DNA from 4 places in the Bradyrhizobium sp. MI1.3 genome. Region 3 is predicted to be linked to each of the others. Evidence: predicted binding sites of a transcription regulator. Region 3 holds the regulator's gene; each other region holds the start of a gene.
What was found. Region 3 encodes LexA, which represses DNA repair genes until DNA is damaged. Its sites were predicted from a motif close to TGTTCNNNNTGTGTTCNG; they were not measured.

Region 1: AC0L3A_RS28990 (ATP-dependent Clp protease adaptor ClpS) is a predicted target of LexA. The motif match lies at 1,484-1,501, and genes of this name have one in related genera.
Region 2: recA (recombinase RecA) is a predicted target of LexA. The motif match lies at 1,753-1,770, and genes of this name have one in related genera.
Region 4: AC0L3A_RS29355 (nucleoid-associated protein) is a predicted target of LexA. The motif match lies at 2,120-2,137, and genes of this name have one in related genera.

What each region holds. Positions count from the first base shown of each region.
Region 1 covers NZ_JBVVPQ010000051.1:37,370-40,930, forward strand. The annotation lists gene AC0L3A_RS28990 (ATP-dependent Clp protease adaptor ClpS) at 1-1,450, opposite strand, end outside; gene AC0L3A_RS28995 (MarR family winged helix-turn-helix transcriptional regulator) at 1,662-2,135, shown strand; gene AC0L3A_RS29000 (enoyl-CoA hydratase) at 2,147-2,917, shown strand; gene AC0L3A_RS29005 (methyl-accepting chemotaxis protein) at 3,047-3,561, shown strand, end outside.
Region 2 covers NZ_JBVVPQ010000088.1:12,424-15,984, forward strand. The annotation lists gene AC0L3A_RS35580 (hypothetical protein) at 1-166, opposite strand, end outside; gene AC0L3A_RS35585 (DUF2798 domain-containing protein) at 427-684, shown strand; gene AC0L3A_RS35590 (hypothetical protein) at 1,386-1,553, opposite strand; gene recA (recombinase RecA) at 1,845-2,933, shown strand; gene AC0L3A_RS35600 (hypothetical protein) at 3,039-3,561, shown strand, end outside.
Region 3 covers NZ_JBVVPQ010000013.1:101,701-105,261, forward strand. The annotation lists gene AC0L3A_RS12370 (ComEC/Rec2 family competence protein) at 1-301, shown strand, start outside; gene AC0L3A_RS12375 (hypothetical protein) at 439-873, opposite strand; gene lexA (transcriptional repressor LexA) at 1,326-2,027, opposite strand; gene AC0L3A_RS12385 (molybdopterin molybdotransferase MoeA) at 2,204-3,415, opposite strand.
Region 4 covers NZ_JBVVPQ010000052.1:46,355-49,915, forward strand. The annotation lists gene AC0L3A_RS29340 (hypothetical protein) at 1-24, shown strand, start outside; gene AC0L3A_RS29345 (hypothetical protein) at 144-710, opposite strand; gene AC0L3A_RS29350 (hypothetical protein) at 733-999, shown strand; gene AC0L3A_RS29355 (nucleoid-associated protein) at 1,061-2,110, opposite strand; gene AC0L3A_RS29360 (Fic family protein) at 2,467-3,561, shown strand, end outside.

The DNA of each region.
Region 1 (3,561 bases), on a different contig from region 3:
TCTCGTTGGGTAGCGGCACTTCGATGGCTTGGTCGATGCGGCCGGGGCGACCCGCGAGAGCACCTTCGAGGTCCTCCGGCCGGTTGGTGGTCAGGACGAACAGGATGTCGGCATCTTCCTTCAGCCCGTCCATCTCGTTGAGCAGCTTGTTCAGCATGGATTCCTCACACGGCCCCATGTCATCGCGGTCACGGGCGATGAGATCGACATCCTCGATCACCACCATCGACGGCTGGAGCAGCCGTGCCAGGCTCATATAGGCGCCGAGCAGACCGATCTGTTCGGCCGTGATGATCAGCGTCGTATGCCCGGGCAAATGCGTTGCGAGATAGCGGATCGTGTGGGTCTTGCCGGTGCCCGGCGGGCCGTACAGCAAGATGCCTTTGCGGGTCGATTGGCCCAACCGGCGCAATTGGTCTCGGGTGTTGACGAAGGTCAGAACGTTGCGATCGAGCAGCCGCAGGGTCTGCTCCGGCAGGATCACCTCGTCGCGCGACACCTGCGGCAAGCGATGCACCGTGATGCCGCGCGAGCGACCGCGATAGTCGGAGTCCGCATCGAGCGACAGGATCTTGCCGCGATAGGTCCGCGCAGCCTGTACGGCTTCTTCCAATTCACTGAAGCACTGCTGGACCAGAGCCGCGCCTGCGGAACCTGAAGACACCAGGATCTCGATCCGAATTCCGGGCTCGCGACTGTATTCGCGGTGTGCGCAGAGCAAAACCGCATAGCGGAGATGATCCTGCTCACACAGCCATAGTCCGTTATCCAGACACTTGACCGGGCGCTTCTCGCCTACGTCGACGTCGGAATATTGCAGCGGGGCGATCGCGATCGCATAGCGGCCCTCCTTGAGCAGCCGTGGAATCGACAGCGTTTCGTAGCGCTGCTCCTCGTTCAATCCCACCAGCCGGATGGCCTTGCCGAAGAGCCGGTCGACTGCGGCCTGGAGATCGACGCGCATGTGGCCGGGAAATTGGCGGATCGTGGTCACGAGTTTGCTGCGCGCGGTGCTGGCAAGGTGCCAATCGAGAACGTCGCAAGCAAAGTCGAAATCTTCCTCTTGTTCGTTCGAGGGCTCATCCGCCGCACGCATGCAGTCGCTGCACAGCCAGACCGTGCGGTCGCCGATACGCACGTCCATCTGTCCCTCGGGCTTCCCGCAGAGTTCGCAAGGAGTTTTGACCGCCTCAAGCGTGACCTGCAGTCGATGGCCGGCCAGGCCGATCGATTGTTGCGCAGATTTGAAAAGGACTTCGGCAACCGATTGAGGGTAAGGTCCGCAAACCGCCTTTTCCTTCTGCTCGATCTGGGTGATCAGCGCGGTCGCTTCACGGTCTGATTTGCCGAAGACCTGCCGAAGCAGATCCATCACGAATTGGTCCGGCGTATCATCGTCATTATGAATTACGAGCTGGGTCGGCTGGTTCTCGCCACGCATACTGTTCATCACGAAAGGTCTCCGGGACAATCTATGATTGAATAGAACGAATAGGGAACACAAAAAGCAGCGACCGTCAAGCGGGGCGGCGGCGACTAATTGCGATTGGTGGCTGAGGTCCTGGTGCGCCGGTGCGGCCCTGTTCCTCGACGACTGCCGCGGCACATCGACCTAGCCGCCGCTCTTTGACAATCTGAACCGCTTCGACTATCTATTTCGCATGCGAAATAAAGCAGCCGGCGCGGGGCATCATCGGCTGATCTACCTGTTGAGCGTTGCGCAGCGGCGCTTGCAGCGCTGGATGGCGGCGCAGCCTTCGAGCGAGGTCACGCCGGCGCAGGCAGGGCTTCTGTTCATCCTCGGCAAGCAGGACGGCGTCCTGATGGGCGAGGCGGGCACGGCGCTCGATCTGGGGCCGGCCGGCATCTCCGGCCTCGTCGACCGCACGGCAGCTGCAAGATTGATCGAGCGGCGGGCCGATCGCGAGGACGGGCGCGCCTGGCGCGTATGGCTGACGCCGAGGGGTCGTGCAGCGCTCGCACAGGCAAAGGCCAACGCGGCACAGGTCAACGCTGCCTTGACGGACGGATTCACCAGTGCGGAGATCGATATCGTCGCGCGCTGGCTGACCAGCATTCAGGACAAGTTTCCAAGAGAACTTCCAACAGAGCCTTTGAGCGATACAGAGGAATAGAGGAGAGACCCATGACCGAGCACGTCCGGATCGAGAACGACGGCGGAATTCTTACGCTCACGCTGGCGCGCCCCGACAAGAAGAACGCACTGACGGATGCGATGTACGGCAAGCTTGCCGATGCCATCGAATCCGCCGAGTCCGATGCGTTGGCCCGCGTGATCCTGATCCGCGGCGAGGGCGACATGTTCACTGCCGGCAACGACGTCGGCGAATTCGCGGCGGTCGCGGCGGGCAAGTCGGAAGGAAGCCGCAACGTCGTGCGCTTCATCCAGTCGCTGGCGCGCTGCACCCGGCCCTTGGTCGCCGCGGTGCAGGGCCGCGCCGTCGGCGTCGGCACCACGATGCTGCTGCATTGCGACCTCGTCGTGCTTGCCGACAACGCGCAATTGTCGACGCCCTTCGTCAGCCTTGCGCTGGTGCCGGAAGCCGCCTCCAGCCTGCTGATGCCGGCGCGCATCGGCTATGCGCGGGCTTACGAGATGTTCGCGCTGGGCGAGGCCGTGCCGGCCAAATCCGCGCTGGAATGGGGGCTCGCCAACCGCGTGGTGCCGCTCGACAAGCTCGATGCCGAGGCGCTCGCGCTGGCGCAGCGTCTTGCCCGTCAGCCGGCCGGCGCGCTCACCGCCACCAAGAAGCTGATGCGCAATGGCGAGGCGCTGGTCGCGCAGATGAATGCCGAAGGCGAGCAGTTCGGACTGCGCCTGCGCACCGCCGAGGCGCGCGAGGCCTTCACGGCGTTCGCGGAACGCCGCCCGCCGGATTTCACCAAGGTTGCGTGATGGCCGGGGCCGGGGCTCCTTGGGCCGGAAACTCACGCCCATTCGATTAAAACCTTAACGGAACATTGGCATGTCGCGGGGCAAGGTGGTGCCCGAAGAATAGGCCCCCGACCTCAGGCCCCCGACACCATGGCAATGTTTAAGAAATCGGTAAGTTCGCTTCTCCTGACCTTGATGGCCCTGCTGGCCGCGGGTGCGCTGGCCTCTACGGCGATCCAGATGGTTGGGGCGTTCGGCCGCTATAGCGACAGCCTGGAGACCGCGCGGCTCGCCGCCGCCGACAAGGCGATCTTCCAGGGCGTGCTGGCGCTGCGCCACAATCGCGGCGATGCGCAGAGCGCAATCCTCGGCGAGGACGACCCGCGGGCAAAACTCGGCGAGGTGGAAAAGGCTGAGCAGGGAGGTTACGACGCGATTGGCGCTGCGCTCGCCACCGTCGATTTCGCCCGCCGCGACGAACTCGCTGGCACATTGAAGCAGGGCTGGAGCGCCGCCTCGCCGCAATTCCAGCTGTTCTACGATGAAGCCAAGCGCCCGCGCGCGGAGCGCAAGATCGAGCGCACCAACTCCTGGTATGATGCCGTCACCAAGGTGATCGACACGGCCAATCTCGCCTCCACCGCGGTCTCGAACCGTGCCTGGAT
Region 2 (3,561 bases), on a different contig from region 3:
CCTTCAGCTCCCGATCGATGCGCAGCTGCACCCGCCGGATCGCCAACAGATCGATCTTGGTCTCGGTCCTGCCGGTCTTGATCTGCTCGCCGATCCGGAACTGCCACTGCCAGATGCCGGGAAGTGCCGTCTTGGCGACGGTGAACTCGATGCCCCTGTGATTCATGGCCTTCTCCCACGATTCACTCCCAACCCTGAGAACATGCCGGGCGGCATAATATTCCAGGGAAAGCCAAATCTGTCGGTAAGCCCCGGATAGCGCATGGCTATCCCGCAAACGCACGCGCTGCCGCCCAGCGGCGGCGCGAGGCCTCTCCGTGGTTCTCCGGCCAAGAACAGAGTTCCTGGGATGGGTCAGGGCGCCTTCCCGAACGCGGCGGCATGTGCCTTGCTTGGCCCGATGACGGTCAGCAACATGGGCGCGTCATGCCGGGCATTCCCCGCCGCTATTCTCATTTCGTGTTCGGAATCATCCAGTCCGGACTGACCTCGCTGATCGCCGCGGGCATCGCCAGCCTTCCCGCAGGGAACGCGCTGGACTTCCTGGCGCACTGGCTGGTGTCGTGGCTGATCGCATGGGCGGCGATGCTGCCGATCGTGCTGCTCGCAGCGCCGGCGATCCGCGCCTTCTCGCTGCGCCTGACGCAGGAGGAGGGCGGCTCGCAAACCGGCCGGCCGGCATGAAAATCAGCATGAAAAAACCCCGCTTGGAAGAGCCAAGCGGGGAGAAGGTTATTGGAGGCTGAGGTGCTGGGCTGCAACACCATAGCTAGGCGACTCTAGCCGGCTCAGCTTACGACAGCCTGACAAGGCCCGGCGATGACAGCGAAAGCCGGAGCTCGGGGGCCGCAGACTGGCCCCGCACCGGTCCCAATTTCGACATCCGTTCGCACAACTCAGGACACAACCGCAGGCGAGATTTCGCAGCGACGGTGCTGCCATGGGGGAAACGTGGCGCACCGGCAACGGGGTGGCATCATGGACAACGTAGAGCGGTCATTCGCCGCCGCGACGGCGGCTGGCTTCGTAGTGCTGGTGATCGGCATCGGATTGCTGGTTCTGCTGTAGGCGGGGTTGGGTGCCGGGAGACGGCTCCGGGGTGGAAAGGCCCATGCGCGCCTTTCAAAAACGCGAAAACAACCCCATGCACAGTAGCCCGCCCACAAATTCCGTCGTGCCATCAATGGCTTACTGGTAGTATTTAGATACCATATGGGCACGGACTCGCCTCCATGGCCGTCCGAATCCCGATTCCCGTGCCGATTCCCTGAGATCAAAGGGCGCTGCTCCGGGATCGTCGCCAGCGCGTTGCCGCTGGCAAACACCGACGCCTGCCGAGTCGGCAAGCGGGTCTCGGTCAGCTCCTAAGCGCTCGTCCTCGCGGCCTAATGAACCTTGATCGCGTCCAGCGGCAAATGGAGCTCGGCGGCACGCTCTTCGCGATCCTTCTTGCGGAACTCATTCTCCTTGCGCTCGAACTTGATCATCTCCTCCCGCGCCGCCTCCAGCAGCGGATTGCGCCGGTTCGTATCGTGATGCGTGTTATTCGTCATGACTGAGGTCCCCAGAGTTGCGGTCCCGTCCAAGAGTCCGATGCAAGACTCCCATGCAAGAGTCCCATCCCAGAGAAGGCCGCAGACCGCGAAAAGGTTCGGTGCCGCAGGATTACGGAATTCTGACGGCGCGCAGGGCATCCGTCTTTGATGCGCGTCAGGCCAGCACCAAAATCCGCAAAAGAACATATTGCGAACCTAGAACAAATAGAGTACATTGATTTTATCGCCGCGCCGCCCCGCCAGCCGTTTGTCCCTCTAGCGAATCCTCGCCATAAGGAGCACGACCCAATGTCCACCACTGCCCTGCGTATCGTCGAAGGATCTTCCATGGACAAGAGTAAAGCTCTGGCCGCCGCGCTCTCCCAGATCGAGCGGCAGTTCGGCAAGGGCTCGGTGATGAAGCTCGGCAAGAACGACCGCTCGATGGATGTCGAGGCGGTCTCTTCGGGCTCGTTGGGGCTCGATATCGCGCTCGGGATCGGGGGCCTGCCGAAGGGGCGCGTCGTGGAGATCTACGGGCCGGAATCCTCGGGCAAGACCACGCTGGCGCTGCACACGGTGGCGGAAGGGCAGAAGAAGGGCGGCATCTGCGCCTTCATCGACGCCGAGCACGCGCTCGACCCGGTCTATGCGCGCAAGCTGGGTGTCAATATCGACGAGCTCCTGATCTCGCAGCCGGACACCGGCGAGCAGGCGCTGGAAATCTGCGACACGCTGGTGCGCTCCGGCGCGGTCGACGTGCTGGTGATCGATTCGGTCGCGGCCCTGGTGCCGAAGGCCGAGCTCGAGGGCGAGATGGGCGATGCTCTGCCGGGTCTGCAGGCTCGTCTGATGAGCCAGGCGCTGCGCAAGCTGACGGCGTCCATCAACAAGTCCAATACCATGGTGATCTTCATCAACCAGATCCGCATGAAGATCGGTGTGATGTACGGCTCGCCGGAAACCACCACCGGCGGCAACGCCCTGAAATTCTATGCCTCGGTTCGCCTCGACATCCGCCGCATCGGCGCGATCAAGGAGCGCGACGAAGTGGTCGGCAACACCACCCGCGTCAAGGTCGTCAAGAACAAGCTGGCGCCGCCGTTCAAGCAGGTCGAGTTCGACATCATGTACGGCGAGGGCGTTTCCAAGATGGGCGAGATCCTCGATCTCGGCGTCAAGGCCGGCATCGTCGAGAAATCCGGCGCATGGTTCTCCTATGACAGCCAGCGTCTTGGCCAGGGTCGCGAGAATTCGAAGGCGTTTCTGAAGGCCAACCCCGACATCACCGCCAAGATCGAGACCTCGATCCGCCAGAACTCCGGCCTGATCGCCGAACAGATTCTCGCCGGCAGCCCCGAGCGTGACGCCGACGGCGAGGAGCCGGGCGACGAGTAAGCTTCAACAGTAAAGTTTTTCGCGAGGAGCGGGCGCTGAGGACGTTGAGTTGCCGACGTCTTCGGCGCCTGTTTCGTTTGGGTTTGGTCGTGCTCGGGGGGCGCGATGAAGCGTCTGATCTTGACCAGTTCGTCCGGAAGCGAGCTCGCACGATCGGGGTTGGCGGAGCTTGTCATCTCATCCTCGTTTCACTTTGAGTGGGGACCTCTGCCCTCGCCCGAGAAGCTCGTAGCCTATTTCGCGGCGCGTTCGGCGAATCTCGGGCCCGGTGATCATTGGTCTGATTGGGCCATCCGGTGGCCCAAGAGCATCAAGGACCGCAAAGACTTGTCCCTTGCGGACTTCTGCGAGCAATATGACGTGGTTGAACTTTGGTTCGATCCAGCTCCCCGGGATCAATTGCAGCTCGTCTGCCTGCTGGACCACCTCAGCTCCTGCTCCTCGCTGGTGCCAAAGCTTAGACTTCGACTCGTCTCATCCGAGCTGACGACAGCACACGGTGAGGATCTCGCTGCATCCGAGCCGCACATTCATGTCGTGCCTATTAGGGCCCAGGAATTCGAGACTGCCCGGTTGGCGTGGTCGGCCTACCGCGCGATGACCCCTGAGGCGTGCGTCGATCTCCTTC
Region 3 (3,561 bases):
CGACGCTCTCGCCGACGATTGCAGTCGGGCCGCGCTGGTGGTGACGACGCGTCCCGCGCCGCCCGATTGCGCGGCGATGGTGGTCGATCGGCAGCGGCTCGCCAGCCAGAGCGCACTGGCGCTGACGCAGCGTGGTGACGGATTTGTGGTTCAGGCGGTGAGGGCGAGAGGCACGAGCCGCCCCTGGTTGCCGGCCGGCGCCGGCGAGGGTGATTTCGACGGCAGCCTTGCGCCGAAGGCGACCGCGCCCCGCATCAAGGACGCAACGCCGGCGGAGACCGACTTGCAGGCCGACGATTGATCTGATGGTGCGGAGCAACGCAGCGGGTCGGTGCGTCCGCTCGGATTCGCTGGCGCAAACCACACCATCTCGCCGGCCACGGCCGGCGATGGCAATTCAATCCTGACCTCCGACCTCGTAGCCGGAGGGCGGCTGTTTCAGCCGATCGGCAGGTGCGTGACGGTCGGCTGCCTGTCGGCGATGATCTGCGCCTTGTGCTCGCGCTCGATGACCGACTGGGTCACAGGCAGTTGCAGCACGGTCGCGCGCTGGCCTTCGACGAGCTGCGTCACCAGCACAAATTTGCCGTCGGGGAATTCGATCGCGTCATGATGGCGGTCGGGAACGTGCGGATCGATCTTGCCGAACTTGCCCACGCGGGAATTGATGGTCCGCGTCCAGATCCAGCGATTGTCGTAGCGGACGTCGTCTGCGAAGGCGAGCTCCGTTCCCGGCAGCAGGCAGACGGCAACAGACGGATCGGCTGCGGAGGCGAAGCCGCGCGTCGAGGTGCCGCGGAAATTTGTCGTGACGATCGTCTCGCCGACTTCGGCGGGGCGCGACGCGACGGCATGCAGGCTGTAGTCACACATCGGGTGCTCCTCATGCTGGGATAGCAACCCGCGTCTCTTATCGAGGCGCAGGCCTCTATCAGAGTTGAAGCACGAAAGCTCTGCTCGGTTGTGGGCAAATCTGCGGCTGGTTTCCGCAAGCCGCGATCACATTATCTTTCCCGAATTCAATAGGAACAAAGAGAGTTGCGATGCATTCGGGAGGCGCATGCGCGAATATTGCCGGCTGGTGCAACGACCTCGATCGCTCGTCGCTGTTTCCTCGCACACTCGAGCCGCGAAGCGGTGCTGTTTCGGTGCTGCTTCTTGGGCGTCGCGAGTAGCCAGCGCCGGAGGAGGGGCCGGATAGTCTGTGCAGAACCAGAAAGACTATCCAGCCGGAGCGGACGATGATCCGCTCCAATCTCTGACCGGCGATGCCGATCGGAAGCGCGCGAGGCGCCAACTTCTCCAGGTATCAAGTACGTCCGGTATCAGTACTTCCGGTAAAGCCCGATCAGCTTGCCCTGAATCTTCACCCGATTGGGCGGCAGGATGCGGACCTCATAGGCAGCGTTGGCGGGCTCGAGCGCGATCGAGGCGCCGCGACGGCGGAAGCGCTTCAGCGTCGCTTCCTCGTCGTCGATCAGCGCCACCACGATGTCGCCGGTATCGGCGCTCTCGTTGCGCTGAATCAGCGCCATGTCGCCGTCAAGGATGCCGGCATCAACCATGGAATCACCGCGCACTTCCAGCGCGTAATGTTCGCCCGAGCCGAGCATGTCGGGCGGTACGCTGATGGTGTGGCTGCGTGTCTGCAACGCCTCGATCGGCGTGCCGGCGGCGATGCGGCCCATCACCGGTACCGCCACGGGGCGTTCGCCCTCGTCCGCGGGCAGGCTGGAGCCCGCACGCACCTTGCCGAGATTGCCCTCGATGACGCTGGGGGTGAAGCCGCGGCGGCTGCCGGCGGCTGCCTGGAGCTCCGGCAGCTTGATGACTTCAATCGCACGGGCGCGGTTGGGCAGGCGTCGGATGAAGCCACGCTCCTCGAGCGCCGTGATCAGGCGATGGATGCCCGACTTCGAGCGCAGATCGAGCGCATCCTTCATCTCGTCGAAGGAGGGCGGCACGCCGCTTTCCTTCAGACGTTCACTGATGAACCGCAGAAGCTCGTATTGTTTGCGCGTTAACATCTCGACCAAAGTCCCCCGGTTGATGTCGTCCGATTCCGAGACGCAGAATTCGGCAATAAGCCGCTACATGCTCGAAACAAATCATGAACGGACACTATATGTTCGATACATGTTCCGCAACTGCTTAATTTACCGTGAACAGAGCAAAGTTCGCAGAACGCGCGTTGCGGGGGTGCTCAGACGGGGAGCCGCAACACTTCGCAAGCCGTGCCGGCTTCGGCCTTCGGCGCGAATGGTGCGCGCACGAGAAGTACCTGTGCTGCAGCGAGATTCGCAAGCAGCGAAGAGTCCTGATGATTGACGGGAAGAACGACGCGTGTGCCATCGTCACGCTCCTCCAGATGCGCGCGCAGATAGTCCTCGCGCTGGTCGTTGGCGCCGACGCCGCGGCCGAGCACGGCGCGTTCGCGGCGATGGTGAATCACTGAACGGCCCGACAGGGCGCGAATCAGCGGCACCATGAACAGGAAAGCGCACACGTAGGACGACACGGGATTGCCCGGCAGGCCGATCACACCCATTGCGCCGAGTCGCCCGTGCATCATCGGCTTGCCTGGCCGCATCGCGATCTTCCAGAACGCCATCGCGATGCCTTCGTCCCGCAGTGCCTGCTGGACCAGATCGTGGTCGCCGACCGATGCGCCGCCGGTCGTGATCAGGATGTCGGCGCCGCTCTCGCGGGCGCGGCGGATGCCGGCGGTGGTCGCCTCCAGCGTATCGGCGGCAATACCGAGGTCGATCGTCTCGGCGCCTTCGCTGCGGGCGAGCGCGTGCAGGGCGTAGCCGTTGGAATAGACGATCTGGCCGTGGCCTGGCGTGGTGCCTGGCATCACCAGCTCGTCGCCGGTGGCGAGAATCGCGACCTTTGGACGCCTGAAAACGACAAGGTGCGGATGATTCATCCCGGCAGCGAGCGCGAGGTCGCGCTCGGTGACACGGCTTCCCTTGCGCAGGAGCACGTCACCCTCGCGGAAATCGACGCCGGCGGGGCGGATGTGCCGACCGGCGATCGCGGCTTCCTTGATCATGATCCGCTTGCCGGCGGCGACCGTGTCCTCCTGGATCACGACGGCGTCCGCGCCACCGGGAACGACGCCGCCGGTGAAGATCCGTACGGCCTCGCCGGCGCCGATCGTCCCGGCGAACGGTCGGCCCGCCGCGACTTCGCCGACCACGGTGAGCTCCGAATCGATCGTCGCGGCATCGGCCGCGCGCACCGCGTAGCCGTCCATCGCCGACATCGCCTGCGGCGGCTGCGTGCGCCGCGCCGCGAGGTCACACGCGAGCACGCGATGATGGGCCTCGTCGAGGGAAATCATTTCTTCCGGCAGCGGCTCTGCACCCGCCAGCACCGCGGCAAGCGCGTCGGAAACCGGCATCAAGGCCACGGCGAAAACTCCTGCTCGGCACGTTCGGGCGAATGTTCCGCACGTCTTCTAGCCGAGCGCGGGCGCAGAGGCAAAAACCGCTGAGCGGGCACAGTCATCCCGCCGCTTCACATTGTTCCGGAAGGCAGGATCAAGCGCGTCGCGCG
Region 4 (3,561 bases), on a different contig from region 3:
TACGGCGGCCGCAAAGTAGAATAAGGAAGAGATGAGAGGACCCGGTGTCTTGGCCGCATCTCCCAGGATCTTCAGTATAAAAGGCGCAGCCGAGACGGCCAGGTCGCGCCAGAGCGTAGCCGCAAGATCCTGCGCCCGTTGCGCTACTTCTGAGTTTCATCAATCACGGTCTTGCGGAGATCGGCGAGCGCCTTCAGAGTCTCGCGGCTCGATGATTGGACGTGAGCTTCATAGGCAGCTTTGGCCGCCTCAAGCGCCTGCTCCAATGTCGTGGCGAGATCTTGCTGAGGACGGCTCGCCCGAGCCAACTCACCGGAAAAGAGCAGGTGGCGTGCCTCGACATCTGTCCCCGAAAGAAAAACCCAGTTGGCGGTTTCAGTCAATCGAGAACGAGCGCCGGGCAGGGCAGGATCATCGGCTCTAATGCGATAGATCGGAGGCGTCGCCGCCGCTTGCAGCCAGACCTGGCCATCCTCGAGCCAGGCGCGGGAGACGAGACCGCCCAACAGTCTGCGGGCAGAAACCGTTTCCCAAGCTTGATACGCCGGCGATGAAACCGCTGGCGCGGCCAATAATAGCCAGGGATTGAGATCGGTAACGATTTCACGGTCGGGGACAAAGTCACGAACATAGCGAGTGGGGTCGATAGACCCAAGCAAAGGCTCGGCTCGCGGTGGCGTTTGCGCGAAATCCCATGAAGCGAACTCCAATCCTCGTGCGCGAAATGCCTGAGTGGAATTTGAAGTCGGCGATCGCGAGGCGCGGAAGGACAGTTCGCTGCGCCAAGTATTGTGGGATGTCGGACTGGAAGATAAAGAAGGCGCAGCCGTCGGCAGTTGGCTTTCCGAGCGTGATCACGATCTCGCGGGTCGAATCAAAGATATCACTCCCAACGAGATCACCACCGAGACCCGGATTATAGACTTGCAAGGACGAGAACGGCGGTGGGACATCGTCGACGAAGCCGAGCCAGGCGACCTGCGCATCGACGGACGGTAGCCGGCCTCGCAACACGAGGGCGTCAATACGTTCGTCCGCCACGGCGCCGTTCGCGACAAGCTCACGTACGCGTTCGACCAGATGTGTTGATCTCGAAGTCATCGAGTGTGATCTTGTCCCTGATGATAATCTCGCCCCTGTCGCGGTTCACCGAAATGACTGAAGACATCAAACCGACAGGGAAGGTCAATTTGACCCCGCTTGCCGTCTCAACGCGACGGTTCTTGGGAGCCTGAATTGCGTTCTTTTGGAGCACGAACGATTCGCCCGCCATTCCTTCGCGCTTCAGCTTTGCCTTGAAGTCGGTCAGCACGGGGCTATCATCAGGCAGCGGCCCGAAAATGCTCTTCAGCCAATTTTCAGCACTTTCGCCGTCGACGGAACCGCCTGATTGGCTGGCGTCGTAGAGGCGTTGCGCCAGATTTTTCATCGTGTCCTGCGGAAGTATGTCTTTGTGCTTGTGCGCAATGTTGCGCGTGACCTCGACGATTGTCCTTGTCAGCTCCTCTTCCGTTCGCTGGCGTCGCACGAGCAAGAACTGTTCGAAATAGGCCGCAGGCCGCTGCGGATTTTGACGATCGACAACGCAGATTTCGTCGCGCTCTTTGCCGAGCTTGATCAGCGCGGCCTTCTGCAGGGCATTGCGGTTCTGGACAAAAGTCCGCTCAATCTCGCCGAAGGTCGGCTTCGGCTTGCCCGAACGGCCGCGGCTGACGTCGTAGTCGTAGCTGAGAACCTTTTCGTCCTCGAATTTCAGAAGTGCATATAACCGGCCACCTGAACAAGACAGCGAGAAGATCAAGAAGGCACCGACAGCCGTGCTGCCTCCGTGAGCCTCATTGAACGCTGTCGCGAGTTTCTCGCTTTGCTCCTGGAAAGTTGCCCTATCCCGGCTGATCCGCGCCAGTTGCGCCCGCACCGGCGCGTCCGCGAGAAACTCGTATCGGTTTCCGCTGTTGACCGATCGGACGCGGCCCAGGAAAAAAGCTGCGTGTCGACCGGCATCGAACGCAGTCAGTAGCTGAAAATGTTCCTCTCCCGGGCCGACAATATGAAAAACGCTCTGATCGATGCGCAGGCTTTCGAGTTCCTGCTCAGTAAGGAAGGACATTTATCACCATAGAACAAAAAGAGAACTGATTGCAATCGCGGCGCTGTTTTATTCCAAAATTTGCGTCGTGTTCCGTTAAGAGTCTTGCATCTTGTTAAGAATTCCATCCCCAACGTGTGGCGGGGCGCCGGTCTGTTGAACGGTGAACGAGCCGCCACGCCGCTAAATGGATTGCTGGTCCTCTCAAAAGTGTTCCCTTGGGTGGGGCGAGGGAGAACCCAACGGTTTTCGCGAAGACATTTCACATTTCCCGGGTTGTGTGAGTGTTTTTCACGGTGTAAAAGGGTTTTGCGGCTCAAAGGCCAAGTTGAGAGTGAAATTCACGATTCGAGAGCGTTTTTCACGGATCTGGGACAATGCAGACAAAGTTTTCAGGACCAGTGTCTGTTATTCATGACCGGCGGCTGCCGGAGATAGCAACTCCTGTTGGCTATGCTGCGCTGGTTGACGCCTACAGCCTATCCGTCCCGGTCCCGCGCGTGCTTTCCGCAATCGGAACAAAGCACCGGATCATTGAGCAGGAGGGGTGGCGCATCTACACGCCGCGCCATGCGCCGGACGCGACGCTTGAGGGGCATCTCACCTTCGCTCTCAAGAATGAAGGACTAGACCTTGCAATCCTGAAACGGCTTTTCCTCACTGTAAACGAGGATGAGATTGCGGATCTTGCGAGACAGAAGCCGACCGGTCTGTATACGCGTCGTATCTGGTTTCTGCATGAATGGCTATTGGGCCGCCAACTCAACCTGCCTGCGGCAGATAAAGTCTCTTACGTCGACGCCGTCGATACCGAACTTCAACATGCGACCTCCGGGCAGAATTCGGCACGACACCGCGTCCGGAACAATTTGCCAGGAACGCCGGAATTTTGTCCGCTTGTTTTCAAGACTGCAGCGCTGAGCGAATTTATTGCGCAGGATCTCAAGGAGCGCGCCCGTTTCGTGGTGAGCCAGGTTCCAAAGGATCTGCTGGCGCGAACCGCCGCCTTCCTTCTTCTCAAGGATTCAAGGTCAAGCTACGTCATTGAAGGAGAGAGACCGCCACAAGACCGTATCCAGCGGTGGGGCCGGGTCATCGGTGAAGCGGGACGGGCCCCGCTCGACGAGGCGGAGTTTCTACGCCTGCAGCGCATCGTGATCGGCGATGAGCGCTTCGTGAAACTTGGCTTCCGTAACGAAGGTGGTTTCGTCGGCGAGCATGACCGTGAGACGCAGCGACCTGTCCCGGATCATATCAGCGCGCGTCACGAAGATATCCCCTCCCTCGTGCGCGGACTGATCGCGTTCGATCATGCGGCGGAAAACGAGCTTGATCCTGTCGTCGCTGCCGCCGTGCTCGCCTTCGGGTTCGTTTATATCCACCCGTTCGAGGACGGCAACGGACGCATTCACCGATACCTGATGCACCATGTTCTGGCACGGCGCGGATTCAATCCCGCCGGGATCCACTTT